DNA from 3 places in the Sphingomonas sp. KR3-1 genome. Region 2 is predicted to be linked to each of the others. Evidence: predicted binding sites of a transcription regulator. Region 2 holds the regulator's gene; each other region holds the start of a gene.

Region 1 (7,636 bases), 1.6 Mb from region 2:
TGCGCCGCATGCAGCCGAGCATGCCGAGGCCGAGAATGTCGACCTTCATGAAACCGAGCTCCTCGATGTCGAGCTTCTCCCATTCGATCACCCGGCGATCGACCATCGCCGCGGGCTCGACCGGGATCAGGTCGTGCAGCTTGTCGCGGGTCAGCACGAAGCCGCCGGGATGCTGCGAGAGGTGGCGCGGCGTGCCGATCAGCTGGCGCGCCAGCTCGAGCGTCAGCGCCAGGCGCGGATCGCTGCGATCGAGGTTGAGCGCATCGGCATGCTTGTCGTCGACGTCGTTCGACCAGCCCCAGACCTGCGAGGACAGCGCCGCGGTCATGTCCTCGGGCAGGCCCATCGCCTTGCCCACCTCGCGCAGCGCGCCGCGCGAGCGGAAGCGGCTGACCACTGCGGTCAGCGCGGCATGGTCCTGGCCGTAATTCTCATAGATCCACTGGATCACTTCCTCGCGCCGCTCATGCTCGAAATCGACGTCGATGTCGGGCGGCTCCTTGCGCTCGGTCGAGATGAAGCGCTCGAACAGCAGCTGGTGCTTGATCGGATCGATCGAGGTGATGCCGAGCGCGAAGCAGATCACCGAATTGGCGGCGCTGCCGCGCCCCTGGCAGAGGATGTGCTGGCTGAGCGCGAACTGGACGATCGAATTGACCGTCAGGAAATAGGGCGCGTACTCCATCTGCGCGACGAGCCCGAGCTCATGGGTGAGCAGGTCCTGATGCGCCTGGCTCGGCTTGCCGCCGAAGCGCTGCTTGAGCCCGTTCCAGGCGAGCGCGGCGAGCGCTTCCTGCGCACTGCGGCCATGGATGACCTCCTCCTCGGGATATTGGTGCTTGAGGTCGCGCAGCGAGAAGGTGCAGCGCTCGGCGATCGCTTGCGACGCGGCAAGGGCTTGCGGATAGTCGCGGAAGCGCCGCGCCATCTCCTCGGGCGACTTCAGGTGCCGATCGGCACTGCGCTCGCGGCGGAAACCGAGCCCGTCGATCGTGCAGCACTCGCGGATCGCCGTCACGACGTCCTGCAGCATGCGCCGGTCGGGCGTGTCGTAGAGCACGTCGCCGGTCGCCAGCGCCGTCAGCCCGAAGCGCTCGGCCGCCAGGTTGAGTGCGTGGATTCGCAGCGCGTCGCCCGGCCGGCGATGCTGGGTCAGGCAGAGATGCCCGCGCGCGCCGAACACGTCCGCCATCCAGCGCAGCGCCAGGGGGTCGCCGGTATCGGCGAGCCCGGGCACCAGCGCGCCGACCAGCCCCTCGGCGGCACCGGCAACATCCTCCCAATGGAGGAAGCACTGGCCCTTCTCGCCGCGTTGCGCATCCGCCCGCGCCTTGCCGAGCGTGAGCAGCCGGGTGAGCCGCGACCAGGCGGCGGTATCCTCGGGCCAGACCAGCACCGAGCTGCCATCGACCAGGTCGAGCCGGCAGCCGGCGATCATCTTGATCGGGATGCCGAGCTGGCTGAACTGCTCGGCGGCGACCAGCGCGCGCACCACCCCGCCCACCGAATTGCGGTCGACGATGCCGAGCGCGGGCAAGCCCAGCAGCGCGGCCTGGCGGAACAGCTCCTCGGGCGAGGAAGCCCCGCGCAGGAACGAGAAATGCGTCGTCACCTGGAGCTCGGCATAGGTCATCCGAACACCCCGTGGAGATACCAGCTGAGGTCCCCGGTCACGGCGCGCTCGCCATCGCCCGAGCGGAACAGCCAGTAGCGCCGCCCCGCCTCGTCCTCGACGCGGAAATAGTCGCGCACGCTCATCCGCTCGGCGCCGCGCTTCCACCATTCGCCCTGGATGCGCTCGGGCCCGTCGGCATGGATCACGCGGTGGGCGGTGCCGCGCCAGGTGAAGCGGCGCGGGGCATGGTCGGGCAGCTCGGCCATGACATGGTCGAGCCGTTCGGGCCGGGCGAGCAGCCGCGCCGGCTTGGGCCAGCCGGGATGCCAGGGATGGAGATCGGGCAGGCGATCGAGCTGGCGGACATCGTCGACCCTGGGGCGCAGGATGCCGCGCGCGGGCGGATCGAGCACCGCCATCCGCGCTTGCGAACGCTCGGGCACGTCGCTTTCCACCGGCCGCATCCGCCACATCCGCCGCTGCCCGATCCGCGTCGCCAGCGTGTCGACCAGGGTGGCGATATCGGGCGCGGCCTCCTCGTCGAGCCGTTCGACCACCGGCTCGGGCCCGAGCAGCCCGGCGCGGCGGACATGCAGGGTGATCGCGTCGATACCGTATCCCGGCGCGACATCCTCGATCCGCCGCTTGAGCAGGCGGAGCAGGTGCGCGGGATCGCGGTTGGGCCGGGCGAGGCCGATGCGGATGCGCTGCGGCACTCCGTCGATCCGATCGGCGACGCATTCGAGCGCCTGCACGCCCAGCCCCTCGGCTTCGAGCGCGGCGGCGAGGCGAGGGACCAGCGTGCCCAGCCAATGCTCGATCGCCTCGGCGGTGGCGATCGGCTCGGCGAAGCGCTGCTGCACGGCGATGCTCTCGGGCGGGATGACGGGATCGAGCGGTTCGGGCATGCGGCCGAGCGCCTGGTCGAGCCGCAGCACCGTGGCGCTGCCGAAGCGGCGGACGAGCGGCGCGCGAGGCAAGGCGGAGAGCTGGCCGACTCGGTCGATGCCGAGCCGCTTGAGCAGCTCGGCCGCCGCCTCGTCGATGCGCAGCGCCGGGGTGGGCAGCTCGGCAAGAGCGCGCGCCTGCTCGCCTGGCGGGCAGATGCAGCTTCCCCGGAACCGCGCCAGCGCCCAGGCCGCGCCCGGCGTATCGGCGATCGCGATCCGCGCAGTGAAGCCGGCGCGCGCCAGCAGGCGGACGATGCGCCGCGCCATCGCCGCCTCGCCGCCGAACAGGTGCGCGGTGCCGGAGAGGTCGAGGAACAGCCCGTCCTCGCCGCAGACCGCGACCACCGGCGACCAGCGCCGCGCCGCGAGGATGGCGAGGCGCTTGAGCGAGGCCAGGTCCCCCGCGGGATCGGCCGGCCGGATATCGAGCCCCGGCACCTGCGCGCGCGCCTGGGTCACCGCCATGCCGGGTTTGAGTCCCAGCGCCTGCGCGGCCGGGCAGGCGGCGGCGATCTCGATCCGGCTGCCGTTGCGGAGCGATGTGACGAGGGGGGCGCCCAATTCCTCCCCGGAACGGGGAGGGGGACCGTCCAAAGGACGGTGGAGGGGCCCCCGCTTTCCACCAGCGGTAGAGTTTGAGGCGCGCGGGCCCCCTCCACCACCGGCTTCGCCGGCGGTCCCCCTCCCCGTTCCGGGGAGGAATTTTACGGGCGCGCCGCCGTCATCCGGCCGCAGCGGGCGAAACGGATTCGCCGCTGCCGCCTCGTCCCGGCGTCCCACTTCATGCTTCGCCTTCGCCCGCGTCACCGGCGGCAGCGCGACCTTGCCGAGTTCGTCCTCGCGCGCCCAGCGTGCGCCGGGGCGCCAGCCGCCGCCGCGCGGGACCGAGCAGGCATGTTCCTGCTCCTGCGCCGCCGCATCGCGCAGCGGGTCGAGCGCGGCCAGGGGGAAGGAAGGCGCGTGCGGCTCAGGCCGCGCGCCGGGGCGCGCTTCCGCCCGCCACAGCCTTTCGATGGGCCATGACGGGAGGAAGAGCGCAGCGACCCGTTGCATCGCATGCCTCCACGATCATCTCGAAACCTTCGCCCCCCTTTTGCCGCGCGCATGCCAGCTTCCAGCGCGGGCGGCCGACGCCCGCCACTGGCAGCGGCGTCGAGGGCGCACACGTCACGCGCCAGCGCGTCACCGCCGCCGAGGGCATGGCGATCGGATCGCTGCCCTCGCGTGCCGCGCGCTTCAGCAGCAGCGCGATCGTCCGTCCGCCCTCGGCCGCCAGCTGCAGCCGCCGAGTCGCGGTCATGTCCGCGCGCTTGGCCTCGCCGATCACCGCGCCGAGCCCGCGATGGCGCAGCCCTTCCTCCATGATCGCCAGCAGCTCGGCATCGTCCTTCGCCTCGGCATAGATCAGCCGCTTGGGATCGAGCCCCGACTGGGCGAGCCCGGGCGCGAACAGGTCGCGGCGCCGTATCACCCACAGCACCGGGCCCCAGGCGCGCGCCGCGATTCCGGCGAGGAACAGCGTCGCCGCGCAATCGTCCGCCATGTCGCTGGTGCCGGCCGCAACCTCGTGCAGCGCGTCGAGGCGCAAGCCGCCATCGGCCAGCCGCGAATCGACCGCCTCGATCCCGAAGGGCAATGCCGGTCGGCGGCGGAAACCACCGGTTTCGAGACCGCTCAGCGTCTCGCGCAATTGCTTCAGGACGGCAGGATCGGCCATGCTGCTCACGACTCGGGGGACAGATATGTTCCCATTTTGTTCCATATCGACGCAGAGTCAATTGCGATTCCGCCCGGCGCCCCTAAGCTCGTCGCAACCACCGAATTCAAGGAGCGTCGGGACCATGATCCGCAACCCCAGCCGCGCTGCGCGTTCCGGCCCCGGTCGCATGCGGGCCGCGCTCGCCGTCGCGCTGCTGCTCCTCGCGCCCGGTGCCGCCCAGGCGCAGGAGGCACCTGCAGCCAGGACCCAGTATCTCCCACCCGACTTCGCGCCCAACAAGGACGGCTTTCTCGAAAGCTGGGTCGGCATGCACCTCGCCTCGATGGAGGAGCCGATGCTGTGGGCACCGCAAGCGCTGGACGGCTATCGCAGCCGGTTGCGGATGCTGGTGCTGCCGACCTTCAACCAGCCCTATGTGATCGGGATCGACCAGCGCGCCGATGGCCGGCTGGAGCTGCGCTACACGCGCACCAAGGGGCGCGGTGGCTATGGCGGCGGCCCGATCGACGAACGGCGGACCAGCGCCCTGGCGGCCGACCGGTTCGCGCGCGTCAGCGATGCGCTCGCCGCGGCCCGCTTCGCCGAGCGGCTGCCCGACAACAAGGACGGCCGCGAGTTCGCGGGGGCGCCGCGCCGCCAGGACATGGTGATGTGCATGGATGGCACCCAGCTGCTCTTCGAGTTGCGCACCGCTTCCGGCGATCACGTCGTCACCCGCCACGAATGCACGCTCGACGCGCCGACGCGCGCGCTGGCTGCGGCGGTGCTCAACGCGGCGGGCGTGGTGCCCGACGATCGGCGCGGCGATCCCATGCCCTGAGCCTCGGGCCGTCGCGAATTCCCATCCTTTCGGGCGGCATTTCAGGTCAGCACCCCTGACCTTCTTGCGCGGGGCTTTGAAATTTTATAACAATGGCGCGAAACGTGATTCCCGAGCGTTTGGTAACGGGAACCTATGTCCGGAGAGCCCATGTCCAGCGAGCGCGACCGCGCCAACCTGCCCCCGCTTGCGCTGCACGTGCCCGAGCCGCGATTCCGCCCGGGCGACGAGGCGGACTTCAGCGACATCGTGGTGCCGGCCGCTGGCGCCACTCGCCGCCCCGACACCGCCGATGCCGCCGCCAGCTTCCATGAGCTGGCCTATGGCCTGGTCCGCGTGCTCGATGACGAGGGCAATGCCGTCGGCCCCTGGGACCCCCGCCTCGACGCCGACGCCAAGCGCCGCATGCTCCGCTCGATGGCGCTCACCCGCGCGTTCGACGAGCGCATGTTCCGCGCCCAGCGCCAGGGCAAGACCAGCTTCTACATGAAGTCCACCGGCGAGGAGGCCGTGTCGATCGGCGCCGCGATGGCGCTCGCCGGCGACGACATGTGCTTCCCCTCCTATCGCCAGCAGGGAATCCTGATCACGCGCGGCTATCCGATCGTGACGATGATGAACCAGATCTATTCGAACAAGGGCGATCCGCTGCAGGGCCGGCAGCTGCCGATCATGTATTCGTCCAAGGAGTTCGGCTTCTTCTCGATCTCGGGCAATCTCGCGACGCAATATCCCCAGGCGGTCGGCTGGGCGATGGCGAGCGCGGCCAAGGGCGACACGCGCATCGCCGCCACCTGGTGCGGCGAAGGGTCGACGGCGGAGGGCGACTTCCACTCGGCGCTGACCTTCGCGACCGTCTACAAGGCGCCGGTGATCTTCAACGTCGTCAACAACCAATGGGCGATCTCGAGCTTCTCGGGTTTCGCGGGTGCCGAGGCGACCACCTTTGCGGCGCGCGCGATCGGCTATGGCATCGCCGGCCTGCGCATCGACGGCAACGACGCGCTCGCCGTGTACGCCGCCACACAATGGGCCGCCGAGCGCGCGCGGACCAACCAGGGCCCGACGCTGATCGAGCATTTCACCTACCGCGCCGAGGGCCACTCCACCTCGGACGATCCCACCGCCTATCGCTCGGCCGGCGAGCCCAATGCCTGGCCGCTCGGCGATCCGATCCGCCGGCTAAAGGAACACCTCATCGCGCTGGGCGAATGGGACGAGGAGCGCCACGCCGCGCAGGACCTCGAGCTCGCCGAGCTGGTCAAGCGCGCGCAGAAGGAGGCCGAGAAGAACGGCATCCTCGGCCACGGCATGCACCAGCCCTTCGAATCGATGTTCGAGGGCGTGTTTGAAGAGATCCCCTGGCATCTGAAGGAACAGCAGCAGCAGATGCTCGACGAGCAGAAGGCGGCCGGGCTGTGAACGCTGAAATCATGAGCGACATGATCCAGATGAACATGATCCAGGCGATCAACTCGGCCATGGACGTGATGATGGAACGCGATCCGAACGTGATCGTGATGGGCGAGGATGTCGGCTATTTCGGCGGCGTCTTCCGCGCCACCGCCGGGCTCCAGGCCAAGTACGGCAAGACCCGCGCCTTCGACACGCCGATCACCGAGATCGGCATCATGGGCGTGGCGATCGGCATGGGCGCCTATGGCCTGCGCCCGGTCCCCGAGATCCAGTTCGCCGATTATATCTACCCGGCGCTCGACCAGCTCGTCTCCGAAGCGGCGCGGCTGCGCTATCGCTCGGCGGCGGACTTCATCGCGCCGATCACGATCCGCTCGCCCTATGGCGGCGGCATCTTCGGCGGCCAGACGCATTCGCAGTCGCCCGAGGGCATCTTCACCCATGTCTCGGGCATGAAGACGGTGATCGCCTCGACGCCCTACGACGCCAAGGGCCTGCTGATCGCCGCGATCGAGGACAATGACCCCGTCCTCTTCCTCGAGCCCAAGCGCATCTACAACGGCCCGTTCCACGGCCATTACGACCGCCCGGCCAAGACCTGGGCCGATCATCCCGGCGCGCTGGTGCCCGGCGGCCATTACCGGGTCGAGCTCGGCAAGGCCGCTGTCGTCCGCCCGGGCGAGGCGGTGACGATCCTCTGCTACGGCACGATGGTCCACGTCGTCGCCAACACGGTCGAGGAGATGGGCGTCGATGCCGAGATCGTCGACCTGCGCACGCTCGTCCCGCTCGACATCGAGACGATCGAGGCGTCGGTGAAGAAGACCGGCCGCTGCATGATCGTCCACGAGGCGACGCGCACCTCGGGCTTCGGCGCCGAGCTTTCGGCGCTCGTCCAGGAGCGCTGCTTCTATCACCTCGAGGCGCCGATCGAGCGCGTCACCGGCTTCGACACGCCCTATCCGCATAGCCTGGAATGGGCCTATTTCCCCGGCCCGGTGCGCATCGGCACGGCGCTCAAGAAAATCCTGAAGGACTGATCCGCATGGCACGCTTCACTTTCCGCCTGCCGGACATCGGCGAAGGCATTGCCGAGGCCGAGATCGTCGCCTGGC
Region 2 (7,636 bases):
CGACCTGATCGTCACCGGCGATGGCCGTCACCTCGCGATCCGCATGCCTGAGGGCGGCTTCGCGCTGCTCCGCGACCGGGCGGGGGACTATACCCGCGACATGCTGGCCGAGAGCGCGGGCACCGAGGAGGATCTTGCTGCGCTGGACGAAGAGCCTGGGGCGCGGTGCAGCGCCGACCTTTGCCTGATCGAGCACCGCGCTGGCGACCGCGTCTGGCGGGTGGCGGCGACGCGCAGCGGCTATCCGCTGCCCTGGGCCGAGTTCACTGCGCTGTGCCGCAGCGTCGACGTGATGATAAGCGACCGGCGCCTGCCGGCGGGCTGTTCGCCGCGCTGGCTCAAGCTCGACAAGCCGGCGCTGGCGAAGACGGGCGGGGTGGCGATCGCCTTTGCCGGCGCGCGCGTCACCACCGTCCGCGGGCCGGGGCACCATCCATGGCGCGACCCGCCCAAGGTGCAGCCGCCCTATCAACCGGAACAACCCGATCCGCATGTCCGGACACGAAATCGCTGGCCTTCGGCGCGGGGTGGCGGTTTTCTTTCGCCATGATGCGAGCCCCGAAGAAGAGCGACACGATCGAGGTGCGGCTGCCGCATGCGGTGAAGCGGGCCTTCATGGCGCAGTGCCAGGCCGAGGGGCGGACCGCGAGCGACGTGGTGCGCGGTTTCGTCGAAGGGCGGATCGCCGGCGCGCCGCCTGCGCCCACGCCGGCGCCGCGGCTCTGGCTGCGCCTGGTTGCGGCTGCCGCGATGATCGGCGCACTCGGGCTGGCAATGCCCTCGGTGGTGACGGCAGCGCCCGATTTCCGGCCGGGCTTCGCGGCAGTCGACCGCAATCACGACGGGATCCTCACGCCGGACGAATATGGCACCGGGCCGCAGCCGGTGCTGCATTGCGGCGCGCATCGCACGATGGCGCTGCCGCTGCGCCGCGCCTCGGCACCCGAGGTCCGCGGCATCCGGCCTTTTGCCGTTGCGGCTGCGGACTTCAGCTTCGCCGACACGGACAGCAATCGCGACGGCAAGATCAGCCTGGGCGAATATGCCGCGCGCCGGCTCCGCGTGCTGCATGCCGGCTTCGCGCTGCTCGATGCCGATCACGATGGCAGGTTGACGCCCAGGGAATATGCCGCCGGTTGGAGCAGCTTCCTGTTCAAGGGCGTGCAGCCCGATGTCGCGCCCTTCCAGGAACTCGATCGCAACGGTGACGGCAAGGTCAGCTGGAGCGAGTTCCTGGCCTGAGGCTCAATATTTGCGTAGCAGCCCGGCGAGGCGGCCTTGCACGCGAACCTGGTCGGGGCGGTAGCGCTGGGGATTGTAGTCGCGGTTCGCCGGGTCGAGCCGGATCATCGCGCCTTCCTTGCGGAAATACTTCAGCGTCGCCTCATTCTCGTCGATCAGCGCAACGACGATCTCGCCGTCCCGCGCCGTCTCGGTGCGGCGGATCAGGGCGTAGTCGCCGTCGAGAATGCCGGCCTCGACCATCGAATCGCCGGCAACCTCGAGCGCATAATGCTCGCCCGCACCGAGCAGGGCGGCGGGGACGGGGAGCATCGCCGAATCTTGCAGCGCCTCGATCGGGGTGCCGGCGGCGATGCGGCCGTGCAGCGGAATCTCGATCACGTCATTGGCCGGCGCCGGCAGATTCGTTGACTCCTTTGACGCACCCACGGGTGCGGGAGCCGCCTTGGCCGGCTTCTTCGCGGTCTCGCCGCGTTCCGGCATGCGCAGCACTTCGAGCGCGCGGGCACGGTTGGGCAGGCGGCGAATGAACTCGCGCTCTTCCAGCGCCGAGATCAGCCGGTGCACGCCCGACTTCGACTTGAGATCGAGGGCTTCCTTCATTTCCTCGAACGAAGGCGACACGCCAGTCTCGGCAAGCCGATCGGCAATAAAGCAGATGAGCTCGTGCTGCTTGCGCGTGAGCATCCCGTTTCTCCCGGTCTGGAACAGACTGGGAACGTTTATGCAATGTTCCGCGCGCTTGTCAAGCGATGTCGAGGATTTCTGCCGAGTCGCCGGTTTTCGCCTCCGGAGCGCCCGCAGGACGGACGATCAGGCAGGTCGCCTGCGCCAATGTGCGCAGCATCGACGAGTCCTGGATCGGTGCGACATGCGCCCGCCCATCGACCAGCACGGCACGGAGATAGTCGGCGCGCGCGCCGGTGGCGGGGAGCGGTTCGCCGAGCGGCACGTTGCGCGTCTTTGGCAGCGGATCGGCGGCGCCGGCGAGGTGCGCGACCAGCGGGCGCGCGAACAATGTGGCGGTGACGAAGGCCGAGACCGGATTGCCGGGCAGGCCGAGCACCACGGCATCGCCGAGCCGGCCCGCCATCATCGGCTTGCCGGGCCGCACCGCGACCTTCCAGAAGTCGATCGCGGCGCCCGCGGCCTCGAGCGCCGGGCGGACGAGATCGTGATCGCCGACCGAAGCTCCGCCGCTGGTGACGAGCAGGTCGCAGTCCAGCGCCCGGAACGCCGCCGCGAGCGCGGCGCGATCATCGGGCAGGATGCCGAGATCGATCAGCGCGACCGGCAGGTCGGCGAGCAGCGCGGCGAGCAGCAGGCGGTTGGTCTCGGGGATCTGGTCGGGGCCGAGCGGCGTGCCGGGTGGCACCAGCTCGTCGCCGGTGGAGAGCAGCGCCACGCGGACCTTGCGGCGGACGGGCAGGGCGGCATGGCCGGCGATCGCGGCGAGCGCGAGCCGGGCGGGGGTGATCCGCTCGCCGGCCCGGATCAGGACCTCGCCTTCGGAGAAATCGAGCCCGCGCGGGCGGACGCTGCTGCCGAGCCCGAGCGGGCCTTCGCCGGCTAGCGTGAGGGCAGCACCGTCGCGTGCAGCTTCCTCCTGCACCAGCACGGTGTCGGCGCCTGGCGGGAGCGGGGCGCCGGTGAAGATGCGGATCGCCTGGCCCGGGGCGACTTCGCCGGCGAACCCGCGCCCGGCGGCGCTTTCGCCGATTACCTGCCAGGGCCCGGGCAGATCGGCGAAGCGGATCGCATAGCCGTCCATCGAGGAGAGGTCGGACGCGGGCTGGGTGCGCAGCGCGAGGATATCCCGCGCCGCCCAGCGGCCCGCGGCCTCGGCGGGCGGGCAGCTCTCCTCCGCTACCGGTTCGGCCAGCGCGAGCAGGCGGGCCTGGGCTTCGGCGACGGGGAGGAGGGCGGTCATCCGCCCGGCCTAGGATAGCGCGCGGACCTGCGCCAGCCTCAGTTCGGGTTGGTCATCCGCCCGATATCGCCGGCCTTGAGCGGCAGGCGGAACTCGCAAAGATAATGGTTGCGGTCGTCGCGCTCGATCACCGAGGCCGGGCCGCCGCCGATATGCGGGAGCGAGATCCACAGCTGGGTGCCGGCGGCGAAGGGCGCGTTGGTCTCGAACTCGACCAGATGCGGGGTGATCGCGCGCAGCTTGACGTTCCACCAGCGCACGCCCTCGCGCACCCGCGCCGGCGCATCGAGGCGGATCGCCTGCTTGTCCGGGATCAGGCCGGTCGGCTCGTGCATCACCGCCATGCGCGTGTGGTGCGGCGGGGTCTTCTGCACCTGGCGGAGCCACGGCATCAGCATCTGCCAGGGAATGTCCTCGTAGAAGGCGACGCCGGCGAGATTGCCCTGCGACCAGCGGACCACGCCATCGAGTGGGCGCAGCCCATCGAAATTGATCTGGACGACATCGCCGAGCTGGAGCGCGATGTCGGTCTCGAAGCCGCAGCCGCCCTGCGAGAGGTTGCGGCTGCGGGTGAATTCCACCTGGTTGCCGCGGCGCACGCAGATCGTCTGGTGCAGCTCGACGCGCGGCACGTTGCGGCGCTCGGCGGGAAGGGCGGCGAGGTTGCGCGCGAGCGTGCTGATCACGTCGATCGGCTCGGCGAAGAGGAAGCCGGCGGCGCCTTCGTCGGTCCAGGAGACTCGACCGGGCAGCGACTGGCCGTTGGCGAGCTCGAGGTTGAGCAGGTCGCCTTCCGCGACGTCGTCCTCGATCTGGAGCGTCGCGCCGGCGGCGCTCAGCTTGCGGATCGTGCAGGGCAGGCGGCCGCTCTCATCGGCGAGGAAGGCCGAATCCAGGCTGGCATGCTCGGACGGATCGGCGGCCGCCAGCATCGCCGGCGGCTCGGCCCCGAGACTGAAAATGGTGGAGGACGCAAGCCCTTGTCGCATAACTGAAATTTCTCGCCCAGACGCCCGGGGTGATAGTGGCGGCGCGGCGTGAAGGCGGGGTTAATTCTGAGGGTTGCGGAATCCCTAATGCGCCCCGGAACGATCAGTCGCGGTCCGGCGCGCCGAGGGGGAAATAGCCGCGATAGGGCCGCGCTTCCTCGACGCAGCGCGCGATCGAGGGACGCGCGAGCAGACGGGCGCGATAGGCGCGGAGATGGGCCAGGTCCTCGGGAATGGGGCGCACCCAATCGGCGTAGAAGAGCGAGGGCCCGGCGGCGCAATCGGCGAGCGTGAAGCGGTCGCCCACCGCCCAGCTGCGCCCGGCGAGATAGGCATCGAGCCAGGCATAGACCTTGTCGAGCTTCGCCATGGCCTCCTCGAGACCGACCGGGTCGCGCCGCTCCTCGGGCAGCAGCGCGTTGAGCACGGGCCGCTGCATCATGCCCATGACATAGTTGTCGAACACCCGGTCGAGCATCCGCGCCTGCACCGCGAGGTCGGGGTCGGCGGGGATCATCGGCACCGGGCCGGGATGGTGGACGTCGAGATATTCGACGATCGCCGTCGCCTCGAGCACCGTCCGCTCGCCCTCGACCAGGACGGGGAAGAGCTTGAGCGGCCAGCGCGCTTCCAGCTCGGCACTGGCCCCAGGGTCCTCGAGATTGCGGAACGCGAAGTCGGTGCCGTTCTCGTAGAGCGCGATCAGCGCCTTCCAGGTGTAGGACGAGAAGGGGTGGCCGAAGAGCTGAAGGGTCATGGCGGGGCTCGAATAGTTAGGTTGTGAACTAACTATTATGATTTGGTGCGGCTGTCCATCCCTGTTCGTCACCCCGGCGAAAGCCGGGACCCAGGGTTTCTCTACCGTGCCGCGCTTGGCTGTGGATCCCCGCCCGCGCGGGGATGACGGGAAGAGGGCGTCAGGCCACCCAGTCGCCCGATTTGCCGCCCTTCTTGGAGAGCAGGCGAATCTCGCCGATCACCATCGCCTTATCGAGCGCCTTGGCCATGTCGTAGAGGGTGAGCAGCGCGGTGGAGACGGCGGTGAGCGCTTCCATCTCGACGCCGGTCTGCGCCTCGGTCGCGGCAGTGGCAGTGACGGTGATGCCCGTCTCGTCGGGGATCAGGTCGACCGCGACCTTGGTGAGCGGCAGCGGGTGGCAGAGCGGGATCAGCTCGGCGGTGCGTTTGGCGGCCATGATCCCGGCGATGCGCGCGGTGGCAAGGACATCGCCCTTCTTGACTGCGCCCGCACGGATCGCGGCGGCAGCCTCGGCCGACATGGTGATGCGGCCGCTGGCGACGGCTTCGCGTGGGGTGATCGCCTTCCCCGCGACATCGACCATGCGCGCGGCACCGGTTTCGTCGAGATGGGTGAGGTCGTTCACCCCACCAAGGCCCGCGTCGCCGCCTCGACATCGTCCTGACGCATCAGAGATTCGCCGACGAGGAAGCAGCGAATGTCGTGCGCGGCCATCGCATCGAGGTCGGCGCGGCTGTTGAGCCCGCTCTCGGCGACGAAGGTGCAGTCGGCCGGCGCGTGGCGCACCAAGTCATAGGTCTTCTGGAGGTCGACCTCGAAGGTCTTGAGGTTGCGGTTGTTCACTCCGATCAGCCGCGAGCGCAGCTTGAGCGCGCGCTCGAGCTCGTCGGCGTCGTGCACCTCGACCAGCACGTTCATGCCGAGCCCGATCGCGGCGTCCTCGATCTCGGCCATCTGGCCGTCGTCGAGCGCGGCAACGATGATCAGGATCGCATCGGCCCCGATCGCGCGCGATTCGAACGCCTGCCAGGGGTCGACCATGAAGTCCTTGCGGATCACCGGCAGGTCGCAGGCGGCGCGCGCGGCGATCAGATACTCCTCATGCCCCTGGAAATATTCCTGGTCGGTCAGCACCGAGAGGCAGGCGGCACCGCCGGCCTGATAGGCGCGGGCGTGCGCCGGCGGATCGAAATCGGCGCGGATCAGGCCCTTGGACGGGCTGGCCTTCTTGATCTCGGCGATCAGGCCGTAGCCGGTCGCCGCCTTGGCATCGAGCGCAGCCTTGAAGCCGCGCGGCGGCGTGCGGGCGAGCGCCTGGCCGTGCAGGTCCGAAAGCGGCACGGCGGCGCGGCGCTCGGCGACTTCGCGGTGCTTGGTGACGATGATGGTGTCGAGGATCGTGGACATCAAAAGGCGATCCAGCAGTCGAGCAGCGCGTTGGCAAGGCCCTTGTCGATCGTCTCGGCGGCTTCCTCGGCGCCTTCGCGCAGGTCGCTCGCCTCGCCGGCGATCACCAAGGCGGCGGCGGCGTTGAGCAGCACCGCGTCGCGATAGGGGCTTTGCTCGCCCTGGAGCAGGCGGCGCAGGGCGAGGGCGTTGTATTCCGGGCCGCCGCCGCGGATCGCGCTGAGCGGGTGGCGCGGGAGCCCGGCATCCTCGGGCGTGATCCGCGACGGGAGCCCCGAGCTGCCGATGCTGACGACGACGCTGGCATGCTCGGTGGAGAGCTCGTCCAGCCCTTCCTCGCCGGAGACGATCGCCGCGGCCTCGACGCCCAATTGCTCGAGCGCCTCGGCGTAGATCGGGGCATAGTCGGGGCGGGCGATGCCGATCAGCTGGCGGGTGACGTGCGCGGGATTCGCCAGCGGGCCCATCAGGTTGAAGATCGTGCGGCGGCCGATCCGGCGGCGCAGCGGCCCGATGCGCGCCATCGAGGGGTGGTGCGCCTGGGCGAAGAGGAAGGCGATGCCGAGTTCGTGGAGCGATTCCTCCGCGCGTGCGCCGGCGCGGTCGAGATCGAGGCCGAGCGCCTCCAGCGTGTCGGCCGCGCCCGACTTGGACGAGGCGGCGCGGTTGCCGTGCTTGGCGACGGGCACGCCGGCCGCCGCGACGACCAGGCTCACCGCGGTCGAGACGTTGAGCGTATGGTGGCCGTCGCCGCCGGTGCCGCACACGTCGATCGCGCCTTCGGGAGCGGTGATCGGGATCAGCCGCGCGCGCATCGCCCGCGCGGCCTCGGCGATCTCGACGCTGGTCTCGCCGCGCTCGGAAAGCGCGATCAGGAAGCGCTCGATCTCGGGCTCGGGGGCAGTGCCGTCGAGAATGTCGGCAAAGGCCTGCGCCGCGGACTCGCGGGCGAGCGGCGATGCGGGATCGGGAAGGAGGGTAAAGGTCGTCACGCGGGCTCTATCGCGCTTCGCATTATGCGAAGTCGAGCAAATCCTGCTTTAGCCCGCTTCGATCAGGTGCCGCCCCTCGGGGCTGATCGAGAGTTCGCGCCAGTCGAGTTCCTCCTGGAGCTGCTCGTAGAGATCCTGGCCGATCGTGTCGTCGTCGAGCAGTGCATCGAGCCGCGCCCGCTGGGCGGCGATCGCGCAGAGCCTCAGGCGCTGGCGGGCATCGAATTCGGGGCAGACATTGTCGGCGCCGTTGCGGTCGATCTCGAACTGGCGGCGGGTCTCGTCGGCGATGCGGCCCTGCTCGTCGGGACAGCGC
Region 3 (7,636 bases), on a different contig from region 2:
GATGAAATTGAAGCACCGGTTTCATCGACACGAAAGCCACTCGTTTTTATTAGCCACGACACGCGGGACGCTGCTCTTGCTGAGGCATTCAGCCGCCTGCTTAGCAGTGTCAGCGCTGGCGTTCTGAAATCTTTTCGCTCTTCGGACAAAAAGGGTAATCAGGGCATCGAGTATGGCGTCGAATGGTATCCAGAGATCATGAGCAAGCTAGATGCTGCTTCGGATGTGGTCTGTCTCTTGACGCCAAACAGCATCGGCAGGCCGTGGATATTGTACGAAGCGGGCGTAGCCAAGGGGAAGTTAGAGACCCCCGTTCATGGAGTTGCGCTAGGAATTCCACTGCAAAATGCGAGCGTTGGACCTTTTGCTCAGTTCCAGAACTCGGATGATAGCGAAGAGGCCCTTACTCAGTTAGTGATTCAGCTTGTTAAGAGGATTCCAGGTTCGGAGCCAGATAGAGAGGTTGTTAAGAGTCAGGTTGAAGCCTTCCGGGTAAAGGCACTAGAATTGGCTGCCAAAACTGAAGGGGATTCATCGCTCGATAGCGAAACTGACAGTACGTCGGTAGCCAAGCTATTCGAAGAGGTTAAGGTCATGTTTCAAGACCTTCCGAGTCGAATTGAGCGCCGCATTGATCCTGATGCATCCGGCAGCAGAAGAAAACGGCGACACGATATCAATATGATGCGTGATATGACTCGCAGTTTCGGCAGGGAATTGCCGGAAGGCGTTTCCTTGCTCATGATGGCCAGCCAGTTTCGAGACGACTTTCCTTGGATCTACGATATGGCCCTAGACGTCTTTCGGAAGCTAAATTCGGGAGATCCTACTGCGATTGAATCGCTGGAGAAGTTCGATCATGTTTTCCACATCACTATGGATCATCCCATTTTCCGTGAAATGATGTATAGAAACAAAGAAAGATCTTACCTTGTGGATGAAATGATGTTTTCACTACATGATGTAGTCAATTTTTCTAGGGAGCGGGCTATCAATAATAAGATTGCCGATGCTGCGCTGGAGTCGGCAAAAAAATAGCTTGAGACCTTCTTATCCCACCGTCACAAAACTATCCATAACCCGCTTCCGCCCGGCCTGCTCGAAGTCGATCTCGAGCTTGTTGCCTTCGATCTCGGCGATCGTGCCGTAGCCGAACTTCTGGTGGAACACGCGCATGCCGAGCGACAGGTCGTCGCGGGGCTTGGCGCCGAAGCTCACCGCAGACGCGCGGCTTTCCACCACGCGTGCCGGCTCACGCGAGAAGGTGCGGGCGGTGAAGCCGCCGCCGGGGTTCTTGGGGTCGACGCCCGCGGCGCGCTGCCAGCCGGGGCCCCGGCCGGTGCCGCGGCCGACATCGGCGAAGGGGTCGCTGCGTTCGCTCCAGTTGGCCTGCCATAGGCTCGCCCCGCCGGTCATCGTGCTTTCGCTCTCGATATGTGCCTCGGGCAGCTCGGCGACGAAGCGGCTCGGGATCGACGAGTTCCACTGGCCGTAGATGCGGCGATTGGCGGCGTGGAGGATGGTCGCGAGGCGGCGGGCGCGGGTGATCGCGACATAGGCCAGGCGGCGCTCCTCCTCGAGGCTGGCGAGGCCGCCCTCGTCGAGCGCGCGCTGCGAGGGGAAGATGCCTTCCTCCCAGCCCGCCAGGAACACCGTGTCGAACTCCAGCCCCTTGGCGGCGTGGATCGTCATGATCGTCACCTTGGCCTCGTCGGCGTTGTTCTCATTGTCCATGACGAGGGAGACGTGCTCGAGGAAGGCGCCGAGCGTTTCATACTCCTCCATCGCGCGGACGAGCTCGTTGAGGTTCTCGAGCCGGCCGGCGGCCTCGGCGGTGCGATCGGCCTGCCACATCGCGGTGTAGCCGCTCTCGTCGAGGATGATGCGGGCGAGGTCCGGGTGCTGGAGATCGTTGCCCATGGAGCGCCAGCGCGCCATGTCGCCGACCAGATTGCCGAGCGCGCGGCGGGCCTGGGGCGTCAGCTCGTCGGTATCGAGGATGCGCGCGGCGGCGACGGTGAGCGGGATGCCGGCGGCGCGGGCATATTGGTGGACCTTCGCCAGCGCCTTGTCGCCAAGGCCGCGCTTGGGCGTGTTGACGATGCGCTCGAAGGCGAGGTCGTCCGCCGGCTGGGCGACGACGCGGAGATAGGCGAGCGCGTCGCGGATCTCCTGGCGCTCGTAGAAGCGGAAGCCGCCGATGATGCGATAGGGCAGGCCGATCGCGATGAACCGGTCCTCGAACTCGCGGGTCTGGTGCTGGGCGCGGACGAGGATGGCGATGTCGTCCAGGGACTTGCCGCCGCGCTGGGCGCCCTCGATCTCCTCGCCGACGCGGCGCGCCTCCTCGGGCCCGTCCCACACGCCGAGCACCTTGACCTTCTCGCCGTCATTCTTGTCGGTCCACAGCGTCTTGCCGAGGCGGCCGGAGTTGTTGGCGATCACGCCCGAGGCGGCGGCGAGGATGTGCGGCGTCGAGCGGTAATTCTGCTCGAGCTTGATCACCTTGGCGCCGGGGAAATCCTTCTCGAACTTGAGGATGTTCTCGACCAGCGCACCGCGCCAGGAATAGATCGACTGGTCGTCGTCGCCGACGCAGCAGATGTTCTTGCGCTCCTGGGCGAGCAGCCGCAGCCAGAGATACTGGACGGCGTTGGTGTCCTGATACTCGTCGACCAGGATGTAGCGGAAGCGCTGCTGGTAGAGCTCGAGCACGTCGCGGTGGGTCTTGAGGATCACCAGCATGTGGAGGAGCAGGTCGCCGAAGTCGCACGCGTTGAGCGTCTTCAGCCGCTCCTGGTAGAGATGGTAGAGCGCGGCGCCGAGGCCGCCGCCATAGCGCTCGGACTCGCCGGCACCGATCTCGGCCGGCGTCAGCCCCTTGTTCTTCCACTCGTCGATCAGCCCGGCGAGCTGGCGCGCGGGCCAGCGCTTCTCGTCGAGATCGGCGGCGAGGATCAGCTGCTTGATCAGGCGCAGCTGGTCGTCGGTGTCGAGGATGGTGAAGTTCGATTGCAGGCCGACCAGCTCGGCATGGCGGCGCAGCATCTTGGCGCCGATCGCGTGGAAGGTGCCGAGCCAGGGCATGCCCTCCACCGCATCGCCGACGAGCCGGCCGACGCGCTCCTTCATCTCGCGCGCCGCCTTGTTGGTGAAGGTGACGGCGAGGATCTCGCTGGGATAGGCGCGGCGGGTCCACAGCAGATGGGCGAGGCGGGCGGTGAGCGCCGCGGTCTTGCCCGTGCCGGCGCCGGCGAGGACGAGCACCGGGCCGTCCACGGTGAGCACCGCCTCGCGCTGGGGCGGGTTCAGGCCGTTCAGATACGGAGCGTTGGCGTCGGTCTCTACGGGGACAGTCATAGCGAACAACTAGGGAACGCCCGGCCGCCCCGCAAGCTCCGAGCGACACGCACATTATGCACGATTCCTGGAAATATCCCGCAACAAAGCTCTAGCCACGGAAACAAACCCGCAATAATACCTAATTGCCGTCAACCATCGGTTGGTGGCCAAATCCCGCAGCTGGGGAGCAGGGATATATGATGATTCGGGGGGCGGGTCTGATTTTGGCGGCGGGGGCGGGCTTCGCCTGCGCGCCGGCCTGTGCACAGACGATTGCGGCGGCGGAGACGGCCTATCTGGTCGTGCGGCCGGAAGTGCGCACCAAGACCGACGAGCATGTCCAGGGGTTGTGGCTGCGCACCACCGCGACGGTGCGTGCGTCGAGCGAGGAATGGCGCGCGGACGAGACCAGCGCGGGATATGGCGTGTCGGTCCAGAAGGAAGTGATCGGGCATACTTGGCTGGGCCTGACCGGCTACACCCAGGCGCCGCGCTTCGATGCGGACCGCGGCATGATCCGCGATGCCCGCCACTATGCCGGCGCGCGGCTGAGCTTCGAGGCGTCGGACCATGTCGAGCTGGGCTTCGCCTGGTTGCGGCGGCTGCGCGGGCGCGGCTTCATGAGCACGCCGGGCAGCAATCGCGGCATCAAGCCGGGTCCCAAGGCCTATATGCAGTTTCATTTCTGAGCCGCTCCGGCGCGCGCCGGAGCCGATTTCCCGTGCTGCGCCGATCCCAGGATCGAGGCGGCAAGGCCGAACGCCCCATCCCGCAGCCCCGGGGTGGGGCGTTTCTTTTGCGTATCGTTTTGCGCCGACCCCTCGGTCTGTCACGCGTTTGTCACACGCCTGTCACACCCTCCGGCCAGAGGCGCGATCATCATGGCATCACTCGCTCTGGACCAAGCCCCGCCGGTTGACCAACCGCAGCCGGGGCCCCGATTCGACTACAAGACGCATCCCCTGGCCAAGTTGCTGTTCGCGGCGATCATGGTCGGCGGGCTGGCCTTTGCCGGCTGGAGCGTCCTGACGGACACGCGGGGTGTGGGCGAGACGCTGGCGACCAGCGTGTTCCTGTTCCTCGGGCTGGCGCTGCTGATCGCGCTCGGCTTCGAGTTCGTGAACGGCTTCCACGACACCGCCAACGCCGTCGCCACGGTGATCTACACCAATTCGATGCCCGCGCATTTCGCGGTGATCTGGTCGGGCTTCTGGAATTTCCTCGGCGTGATGTTCTCGAGCGGCGCGGTCGCCTATTCGATCATCACGCTGCTGCCGGTGGAGCTGATCCTCAACGTCGGATCCGCGGGCGGCTTCGCGATGATCTTCGCGCTGCTGCTCGCCGCGGTGCTGTGGAACCTCGGCACCTGGTATATCGGCCTGCCCAACAGCTCGTCGCACACGCTGATCGGCTCGGTGCTCGGCGTCGGCTTCGCCAACCAGCTGATCAACACCGGATCGCGCGGCGGCACCGCCGGCGTCGACTGGAGCCAGGCGACCAAGATCCTCACCGGCCTGTGGATGGCGCCGCTGATCGGCTTCTTCGCCGCGCTGGCGCTGCTGCTGGTGATGCGCATCTTCCTGCGCAACCCGAAGCTCTACACCTCGCCGATGCCGCACACCGCGCCGCCGATCGGCATCCGCAGCGCGCTGATCTTCACCTGCACCGCGGTCTCGTTCAGCCATGGCTCGAACGACGGCCAGAAGGGCATGGGGCTGATCATGCTGATCCTGATCGGCTGCGCGCCGACCGCCTATGCGCTCAACCGCACCCAGTCGGCGAGCGCCACGCCGGCCTATGTCCAGACCGCCACCGTCGCCGAGGCCGCGTTCGATGCGCGCAGCGGCGGGCTGCCCGATGTCGCGCCGGTCGACGCGCGCAAGATCCTCACCACCGCGCTCCAGCAGCGCAAGGCCGACAGTCCGCAGGTGTTCGCCGCGCTCGAGGGCCTGTCGAAGGATCTCACCGCGCGCGTCCAGGGCTATGGCTCGCTGAGCAAGGTGCCGGCGGAAGCGACCGGCAATGTCCGCAACGACATGTACCTGGTGCTCGACACCACCAAGCTCGCCACCAAGAAGCCCGATGGCTACCAGCCCGCGGAGCTGAAGGCGCTGACCGACTATCAGAAGAACCTCGAAGCCGGCACGCGCTACATCCCGCTCTGGGTGAAGATCGTCGTCGCGCTTGCCCTGGGTCTCGGCACGATGATCGGCTGGAAGCGGATCGTCGTCACCGTGGGCGAGAAGATCGGCAAGCAGCACATGACCTATGCGATGGGCGCTTCGGCCGAGCTGGTCGGGGCGAGCACGATCCTGCTCGCCGACCGGTTCGGCCTGCCGGTGTCGACCACGCACATCCTCTCCTCGGGCGTCGCCGGCGCCTCGGTGGCGAGCGGCGCGGGGCTGCAGGCCCGCACGGTGCGCAACCTGGCGCTGGCCTGGCTGCTGACGCTGCCCGCGGCGATGCTGCTCTCGGGCGGGCTCTACTGGGCGATGCTCAACGCAGTGAAGCTGTTCGGGCTTTGATTTGACCCGCTGCCGTCGCCCCCGCGAAAGCGGGGCCCCATCTCCTGCACGCGCGGGCTGATGCGACGGCGGTTTCGCGCCTGACTTCTCCCCGAGCTGGGTCGCCGCCTTCGCGGGGATGACGCGCTTGGGCGCGCTACTACCGCGCGAACTTCTGCACGCGCTGGCCGGCGATATCGACGACGTAGAGATTGCCGGCGGCGTCCGCGGCGATGTCGTGCGCGATCCAGAACTGGCCGTCCTGGTTGCCGAGCCGGCCGAAATGCGCGGTCACCCGGCCGTCGAGCCCGGCGATGGTGACGCCGTCATGATCGGGCACCTTGTCCGGGTTCGCGCCGCCGTCGAGGATCGCGATCCGGCTGCCGGGCAACAGCGCCAGGCCGAAGGGGCGGCCGATCGTGGCGGACTTCCATTCGCCGAGATAGCGGCCCGTCCCGTCGAAGACCTGCACCCGGTCGTTGACGCGGTCGGCGACATAGACGCGGCCCGCCGCATCCACCGCCAGTGCGTGCGGGATGTTGAACTGGCCCGGCCCGGTGCCGCGGCTGCCCCATTGGAACAGCAGCTTGCCGTCGGCAGCGAACTTCATCACGCGCGAATTGCCATAGCCGTCCGCGACGTAGAAGCTGCCGTCGGCGAGCGGCGCGACATCGGTGGGGCGATCGAAATGACTGGCATCGGCACCGGCGACGCCGTGCTCGCCGAGGATACGGAGCAGCTCGCCGCCGGGCGTGAACTCGAACACTTCGTTCGAGCCGGTATCGGTGATCCAGACATGGCCGTTCGCGCCGATGCTGATGCCGTGCGGAATGACGAAGCGCCCGGCGCCCCATTCGCGGAGCAGCCTGCCGGTGCCCGCGTCGAACACTTCGACCACAGGCTCCTTGACCAACGTCAGCGCCTTGGCATCGGTGCCGCGATTGCCGCGGTGCAGGACGAACACTTCGCCGCCGTGCACCGCGACGCCCGAACAGGGGCCGAGCAGGCGGCTCTCGGGGAGGACCGGCCAGCCATGGACGACGCGGTAGTGCGGTTGCGGGGCCGCGGCGGCGAGCAGGAGCGGGGCGAGGATCGCCAAGGTGGTGATGCGCATGCGAGCAGCTTGCTTCATCCGTCATCCCGGCGAAAGCCGGGATGACGATAGCGGCTCCATCAAAGCCGCTTCACGCCGACCTGGAACAGATGCGTCGCCAGCTCGATGCTGAACTTGAAGCCCTGGGCATCGGCGCGAAGGTCTGCCTTGAAGTGCGCGACCGGGTTCCAGAAGGCGACCACCAGGCCCGCGAGTAGCGCGAACGCCATCGCAAAGGCCAGCCGCCTGCCTGCCGATTCCTGCATCGCCTTCCTCCCTGGTCGGTCGCTGAGTGCGGCGTACCGGTACGCAGGCGAAACTGTCGCCGCGATGAACGGGCTTCCCCTTTGCGGCGGATCGATCCAAGGAGAGGGCGAAAAGGGGAGAGGGCATGACCAAAGCCGCCGCATCGCACCGCCGCATCCTGTTCGCGAGCCTCGTCGGCACGTCGGTCGAATTCTATGACTTCTACATCTACGCCACTGCAGCGGCGCTCGTCTTCCCCGACCTGTTCTTCCCGGCGAGCGAGCCCTGGATCCGCCAGCTCGCCAGCTATGCCAGCTTCTCGGTCGCCTTCTTCGCGCGGCCGCTGGGCGGCGTGCTGTTCGGCCATTTCGGCGACAAGCTCGGGCGCAAGTCCACCCTCGTCGCCTCGCTGATGCTGATGGGCCTCTCGACCGTGCTGATCGGCTTCCTG

The links. Region 2 encodes LexA, which represses DNA repair genes until DNA is damaged. Its sites were predicted from a motif close to GTTCCNCNCTTGTTCT; they were not measured.
Region 1: the regulator LexA is predicted to act here: its motif matches at 4,310-4,325, upstream of ABLE38_RS07945 (protein ImuA).
Region 3: the regulator LexA is predicted to act here: its motif matches at 3,363-3,378, upstream of ABLE38_RS17455 (UvrD-helicase domain-containing protein).

Annotation. Positions count from the first base shown of each region.
Region 1 is NZ_JBDZDQ010000001.1:1,607,374-1,615,009, reverse strand. Features, by position in the region: gene ABLE38_RS07955 (error-prone DNA polymerase) at 1-1,633, opposite strand, end outside; gene ABLE38_RS07950 (DUF6504 family protein) at 1,630-3,126, opposite strand; gene ABLE38_RS07945 (protein ImuA) at 3,533-4,282, opposite strand; gene ABLE38_RS07940 (hypothetical protein) at 4,407-5,105, shown strand; gene ABLE38_RS07935 (3-methyl-2-oxobutanoate dehydrogenase (2-methylpropanoyl-transferring) subunit alpha) at 5,256-6,527, shown strand; gene ABLE38_RS07930 (alpha-ketoacid dehydrogenase subunit beta) at 6,557-7,561, shown strand; gene ABLE38_RS07925 (dihydrolipoamide acetyltransferase family protein) at 7,567-7,636, shown strand, end outside.
Region 2 is NZ_JBDZDQ010000001.1:48,261-55,896, reverse strand. Features, by position in the region: gene ABLE38_RS00300 (ComEC/Rec2 family competence protein) at 1-550, shown strand, start outside; gene ABLE38_RS00295 (EF-hand domain-containing protein) at 547-1,242, shown strand; gene lexA (transcriptional repressor LexA) at 1,246-1,929, opposite strand; gene glp (gephyrin-like molybdotransferase Glp) at 1,988-3,172, opposite strand; gene ABLE38_RS00280 (PilZ domain-containing protein) at 3,211-4,104, opposite strand; gene ABLE38_RS00275 (glutathione S-transferase family protein) at 4,265-4,918, opposite strand; gene moaC (cyclic pyranopterin monophosphate synthase MoaC) at 5,079-5,546, opposite strand; gene trpC (indole-3-glycerol phosphate synthase TrpC) at 5,543-6,328, opposite strand; gene trpD (anthranilate phosphoribosyltransferase) at 6,328-7,320, opposite strand; gene ABLE38_RS00255 (cation:proton antiporter) at 7,343-7,636, opposite strand, start outside.
Region 3 is NZ_JBDZDQ010000003.1:320,145-327,780, reverse strand. Features, by position in the region: gene ABLE38_RS17460 (hypothetical protein) at 1-1,038, shown strand, start outside; gene ABLE38_RS17455 (UvrD-helicase domain-containing protein) at 1,051-3,360, opposite strand; gene ABLE38_RS17450 (hypothetical protein) at 3,540-4,031, shown strand; gene ABLE38_RS17445 (inorganic phosphate transporter) at 4,224-5,867, shown strand; gene ABLE38_RS17440 (peptidyl-alpha-hydroxyglycine alpha-amidating lyase family protein) at 6,007-6,978, opposite strand; gene ABLE38_RS17435 (hypothetical protein) at 7,020-7,205, opposite strand; gene ABLE38_RS17430 (MFS transporter) at 7,331-7,636, shown strand, end outside.